DNA from 2 places in the Streptomyces sp. NPDC002643 genome. Region 1 is predicted to be linked to the other one. Evidence: riboswitches for the same ligand, from Rfam matches in the RefSeq annotation. Region 1 holds a riboswitch; the other holds the start of a gene.
What was found. Region 1 has a riboswitch for S-adenosylmethionine ahead of ACWD4G_RS17955 (aminotransferase class V-fold PLP-dependent enzyme). Riboswitches for the same ligand answer to the same signal wherever they lie in the genome.

Region 1 (3,209 bases):
TCGAGGAGCTGTCCGCCGCCCTGTCGAACTGGGCGTACGTGCTCACCCGGGATCTCGCCCCCAGCGGCGTCGACCTCCGCCTCGGCCCCGGAACGGGCGCCTCCGGCGGTCTCGGCGCGGGCCTGGCCGCACTGGGCGCCCGGCTGCTCCCCCGTTTCGAGGTGCTCCTGGCCCATCTGGACCTGGACACCCGGCTGGCCCGCGCCGACCTGGTGATCACAGCCGAGGGCGCCCTGGACCGCCAGACGCCGCACGGCAAGGTCCCCGCGGAGGTGGCCCGCCGCGCCAAGCTGCACGCCCGCCCGGTCCTGGCCCTGGCCGGCACGCTCGGCGAGGGCGCCCACGAGGTCCCCGGCGTCGACGCGTACACCGGTATCCTCCCGGCACCGATGGCCCTGGCCGAGGCCATGGTCCGCGCGAGCGAACTCCTCACCGACGCCACGGAACGGGCCCTGCGGATGATGAGCCTGGGCGCCCTGGTGACGACGGCGAGGAAGCCCGGCTGGTCACCGTCGCCCTCCCCCGAACACCTACCCCTGCCCCTGCCCCTGCCCCTGCCCCTGTGGGCGGGGCCGGGTCAGACAGCGGGAACGCAACGCCCGTCTTCCGTCCGGTAGTTCCACTTCGCGCCGTCCCTCACCAGCTCCTTGACCGCGCGCAGGAACCGCTCCACATGCTCGTCCGGCGTACCGGCGCCGAAGCTCACCCGGATCGCGTTGAGGGACTTCTCGCCGGGCGCGGCCTCGGGCGCCCCGCACTCCCCCTGGGTCTCCGGGGCGGTGCCGAGGAGGGTGCGGACGAGGGGGTGGGCGCAGAAGAGGCCGTCGCGTACGCCGATGCCGTACTCGGCGGAGAGCGCGGCGGCGAAGTGGGAGCTGTTCCAGCCGTCGACGACGAAGGAGATGACGCCGACGCGCGGGGCGTCGTCGCCGAAGAGGGAGAGGACCCGGACCTCGGGAACGTCGGCGAGACCGGCTCGTAGGGTGTCGATCAGGTACCGCTCACGCGCGACCAGCGTCTCGAAGCCGGCCTCCGTCAATGCCTTGCAGGCGGAGGCGATGGAGTAGGCGCCGATGACGTTCGGCGAACCGGCCTCGTGCCGGGCGGCGGTCACCTGCCACTCGACGTCCACGCCGCCGTCGGTGCGCCGGGTCACCTTGCGGGAGGCGCCCCCGCCGGCGAGGTAGGGCTCGGCCTCGGTCAGCCAGTCGGCCCGTCCGGCGAGAACACCCGACCCGAAGGGCGCGTACAGCTTGTGCCCCGAGAACGCGACCCAGTCGACGTCCAACTCCCGTACGGAGACCGGGTGGTGGGGGGCGAGCTGGGCGGCGTCCAGCACGATCCGCGCGCCGTGCGCGTGCGCGGCGGCGGCCAGCTCCCGCACCGGCCAGATCTCACCGGTGACATTGGAGGCCCCGGTCACACAGACCAGCGCCGGCCCGTACGGGTCCCGCCCCGCGAGCGCCCGCTCCAGCGTGGCGACGGCCTCGGTGGGCGTCCGGGGCGCGTCCAGGTAGGTGACCCGGGCGTCCCGCCACGGCAGCAGCGACGCGTGGTGCTCCGTCTCGAACACGAAGACCTGGCAGTCGGCGGGCAGCGCGGCGGCGAGGAGGTTGAGGGAGTCGGTGGTGGACCGGGTGAAGACGACCTGGTCGCCGTCCCGGCAGTCGAGGAACTCCGCGACCGTACGCCGGGCGTTCTCGAACAGGTCCGTCGACAGCTGCGACAGATAGCCGGCCCCCCGGTGCACGCTCCCGTAGTACGGCGCGTACGCCGCCACGTCGTCCCACACCCGCTGCAACGCCGGGGCGCTGGCGGCGTAGTCGAGCGCGGCGTAGGTGACCTCACCACCGGTGACGAGCGGGACGGTGACCTCACGCCCCAGAACGGGCAGCGGGGCACAAACGGACTGGTCGGCGGCAATGCTGGAGACAGCGGAGACAACGGAGACAGACATGACGGAACTCCCGTGAAAGCAGCTGGAATTCACCGGCGAGCACACGAGACGGCCCGACATGGCACAGGGCTGTGTCACGGCTCAGCGGCGGTGAGATGAAAGGGGGATGCGGAGGCGGGGCTCTGCGGCCCTATCGCATTCGCTTGCTCACGGAAGGCTCCCTCGAACGACCCAGGACCCCTGGTTTCGCGAGGGGTCCGCGCTTGCCGTAGACCTCTCTGCCTACGACCTGGTCTTCACCCGGGGCACCCCGCCACGGACGGAGGGTTGCCGGACAGTCGGCCGGGGCCTGTTGACTGTCACTCATGACCTGCCGAAAACGTACGTGAGGTGATCGCCGGTCCGCAACATCTGTCCGCATGCCGGGACAGGGGCGCCTAATAACTCGGGAGTTCGGATGAGTTGGCGGGTGCGGGTGGGTGGGGGTTGCTCGCGCAGTTCCCCGCGCCCCTGAAAAGCAGGGGCTGCGCCCCTTGCTTTTCGGCCCGCAGGGGCCGTGTCTTTCAGGGGCGCGGGGCTGTGTCGATTTGCGGCTCCGCCGCGTGGGCGCGACCAACCCCCACCCACCCGCAGCCAACTACCGATTGGTCGCGGCAACCCATCGCTCAAGAACCCGCCCCGCCGCCCCCGAGTCGATCGACTCCGCGGCCTTGGCCATACCCTCCCGCAACTGCTCGGCCAGAGACCCGGTACCCGGGTCCAGCGCGACCAGCGCGGCGGCCGAGTTCAACAGCACCGCATCCCGCACCGGCCCCGTCTCCCCACCCAACAACCGCCGCGCGACATCCGCGTTGTACGACGAGTCGGCCCCCCGCAACGCCTCCACCGGAACCAACTCCAGCCCCACATCACGCGGATCGAAGGACTCCTCCGTGACCTTGCCGTCCCGGACGATCCAGACCCGGGACGTGGCCGTCGTGGTCAGCTCGTCGAGCCCGTCATCACCGCGGAAGACCAGCGACGAGTTGCCGCGCTCGGCGAAGACCCCCGCCATGATCGGCGCCATCCGGGGGTCCGCCACACCCACGGCCTGCGCCCGCACCTTCGCCGGGTTCGCCAGCGGCCCGAGCGCGTTGAAGACCGTACGGATGCCGAGCTGCCCGCGCGCGGCGGCCACATGCCGCAGCGCCGGGTGGAACTTCACCGCGAAGCAGAAGGTGATCCCCGCTTCCTCGGCGACCTCCGCGACCCGCTTCGGCGTCAGCTCCAGATTGACGCCCAGCTTCTCCAGGACGTCCGAGGCGCCCGAGGC
Region 2 (3,209 bases), on a different contig from region 1:
TTGCGGCTGCGGGTGGGTGGGGGTTTCTCGCGCAGTTCCCCGCGCCCCTAAAGGCTTGGGGCTGCGCCCCGCCTTTATCGGCCCGCCGGGCCGATGAAAAAAGCAGGCCGCAGGCCGCTTTTTTCAGGGGCGCGGGGAACTGTGCGATCAGCCCCCACCCGCCCGCAGCCGCCACTCAACCCCCCCGCCCCCACCCCTCACGCGGCCTTCCGCTTCACATACTCCGCGATCTCCACCATCGGCGGCCTCTCCTCCAAGTCCACCGAGTACGTACGCGGCTCGAAGCCCTCCTCCCCCCGTTCGAACTGCGTCAGCACCGGACGGATCAGGTGGCCCCGGGCCAGCCTCAGCTGGGCGGTGCGGTAGATCGCCGCGGACATGCGGCCCAGCGCCGCCCCGTCCTGGTGGCGGTGTTTGCGGACGCCCACATCCACCTGGGCCAGGGCGTCCAGCCCCACCAGGTGCAGGGCGTCGACCAGCATGCCCAGCTCCACCCCGTAGCCCACCGGGAACGGGAGCTGTTCCAGCAGGGAGCGGCGGGCCGCGTACTCGCCGCCCAGCGGCTGGACGAAACCGGCCAGCTGGGGCCAGTGCATGTTCAGCAGGGGGCGGGCCATGAGTTCCGTCACCCTGCCGCCCTGGCCGGGAGCGGAGCCCAGCGGGCGTTCGTACATCGCCTTGACCAGGTCGACGTCCGGGTCGGTGAGGAGCGGGCCGACGATGCCGGAGACGAAGTCGGACGAGAACTCCTTCAGGTCCGCGTCTACGAAGCAGACGATGTCGCCGGTCGTCACCAGCAGGGAGCGCCACAGGACCTCGCCCTTGCCGGGGACCGCCGGGACGCGCGGGAGGATCGCGTCACGGTGGACGACCCTCGCCCCGGCCGCCGCCGCCACCTGGGACGTACGGTCCGTCGAACCGGAGTCGACGACCACGATCTCGTCGACGAGCGGGACCTGGAGCATGAGGTCGTGACGGATGATCGTGACGATCTCGCCGACCGTCTCCTCCTCGTTGAGCGCGGGCAGGACCACGCTCACCGTCCGGCCCGTGGCACGCTTCGCGGCCATGATCTTGTGGAGCGGGCGATCGGTCACCGACCAGGAGCGGGTGCTCAGCCACTGCTCGACTTCCTTCAGCACAGTGCGAGGCTCCTCTGCGTTCTCTCGGCGCGTTACGGGATCAGCAGCCGTATGTCCGCCGCGAAGTGGCGATGGAGGCGGAGTGGCTGATGTCACAGCCATCTCGCGGTACGGACGGCTCCCTCAACTGTCCTGGCCTTCGGTTACAGTCTTGAACAACGCTGGTGACCATCGCATGTCGGGGGTCGTTTGCGTATACAACCAAATACCGCTCATCCAGAGGGGCAGAGGGACACGGCCCGATGAAGCCCCGGCAACCCTCCAGCCGGTCTCGTAGTTGATCACCGTCGATCACCGATCACCGTCGATCACATCGCGAGGCTCCCGGCTAGGGAAGGTGCCAAATCCGTCTCACGGCGAGATGCGTCGTGAGGAAGATGAGGAGAAAGGGCCTCGCCTCACATGGCTGCGCAGACTGTCGCAAGCGAATCCAACGCGATCGACTCCCACACGACCGCTTCCGACGCCACCGAATCCAACGCGACCGACTCCGTGACCGTCAACCTCGGTGCCGCCGCCGCGCTCTCCTGTCGCGAATGCGGTCACCGCGTTCCGCTCGGCCCCGTCTTCGCGTGCGAGGAGTGTTTCGGGCCACTGGAGATCGCGTACGACTTCTCCGCGTACGACACGGAGGAGCTGCGGAAGCGGATCGAGTCCGGGCCCGCCAACATCTGGCGTTACGCGCCCCTCCTTCCCGTCCCGGCCGACGTCGCCGACAAGCCGAACATCAACCCCGGCTGGACCCAGCTCGTCAAGGCCGACAACCTCGCCCGTGAGCTGGGTGTCGACGCCGGCAAGCTGTTCATCAAGGACGACTCCGGCAACCCGACGCACTCCTTCAAGGACCGCGTCGTCGCCCAGGCCCTGGAGGCCGCCCGCGCCTTCGGCTTCACCACTCTCTCCTGCTCCTCCACCGGCAACCTCGCCGGTGCAGTCGGCGCCGCCGCCGCCCGCGCCGGCTTCCGCTCCTGCGTGTTCATCCCGCACGACCTGGAGCAGGGCAAGGTCGTCATGGCCGCCGTCTACGGCGGTGAGCTGGTCGGCATCGAGGGCAACTACGACGACGTCAACCGCTTCTGCTCCGAGCTGATCGGCGACCCCGCCGGCGAGGGCTGGGGCTTCGTCAACGTCAACCTCCGGCCGTACTACGCCGAGGGCTCCAAGACCCTCGCGTACGAGATCTGCGAGCAGCTCGGCTGGCAGCTGCCGGACCAGATCGTCGTGCCCATCGCCTCCGGGTCCCAGCTCACGAAGATCGACAAGGGGCTGCAGGAGCTGATCAAGCTCGGGCTCGTCGAGGACAAGCCGTACAAGATCTTCGGTGCGCAGGCCGAGGGGTGTTCGCCGGTGTCGGTCGCCTACAAGGCGGGGCACGATGTCGTACGGCCGCAGAAGCCGAACACGATCGCGAAGTCGCTCGCTATCGGCAACCCCGCGGATGGTCCTTACGTTCTCGATATCGCTCGGCGCACCGGTGGGGCTGTCGAGGATGTGAACGATGAGCAGGTCGTGGATGCGATCAAGTTGCTGGCGCGGACCGAGGGGATCTTTGCGGAGACCGCCGGGGGGGTGACGGTCGGAGTCACTCGGAAGCTGATCGAGAACGGGGTTCTTGACCCGTCGCTCACGACCGTTGTGCTCAACACCGGGGATGGGCTCAAGACGCTTGACGCCGTCGCCGGTACGGGGCTTACGGCCACGATTCGGCCCAGCCTTGAGTCGTTTCGTGAAGCGGGGCTTGTGTAGGGCCCGTTAGGTAGTTGTTCGTCTGCGGCCTGTGGGGGCTGGTCGCGCAGTTCCCCGCGCCCCTTAAGGGCGCTGTACTTGACCGGAGGTCACACGTCATGTCCGTCAACGTTCGCATCCCCACCATCCTTCGTACCTACACCGGCGGGAAGGCCGAGGTGAGTGCCGAAGGTGCCACCCTTGCCGAGGTCATCGCTGATCTTGAGAAGAACCATGCGGGGATCGCCGCTCGGGTTCTCGATGATCAGGGGAAGCTGCGGCGGTTCGTGAACGTGTACGTGAACGACGACGACGTGCGGTTCGAGCAGGGGCTGGAGACGG

Region 2: it holds a riboswitch for S-adenosylmethionine, as region 1 does, so the genes downstream of both, thrC (threonine synthase) here and ACWD4G_RS17955 (aminotransferase class V-fold PLP-dependent enzyme) in region 1, are expected to answer to the same signal.

What each region holds. Positions count from the first base shown of each region.
Region 1 covers NZ_JBSFVY010000010.1:274,069-277,277, forward strand. The annotation lists gene ACWD4G_RS17950 (glycerate kinase family protein) at 1-617, shown strand, start outside; gene ACWD4G_RS17955 (aminotransferase class V-fold PLP-dependent enzyme) at 578-1,957, opposite strand; SAM riboswitch class IV at 2,152-2,268, opposite strand; gene trpD (anthranilate phosphoribosyltransferase) at 2,535-3,209, opposite strand, start outside.
Region 2 covers NZ_JBSFVY010000033.1:75,269-78,477, reverse strand. The annotation lists gene ACWD4G_RS36485 (glucosyl-3-phosphoglycerate synthase) at 198-1,142, opposite strand; SAM riboswitch class I at 1,352-1,526, shown strand; gene thrC (threonine synthase) at 1,545-2,888, shown strand; gene ACWD4G_RS36475 (MoaD/ThiS family protein) at 2,987-3,209, shown strand, end outside.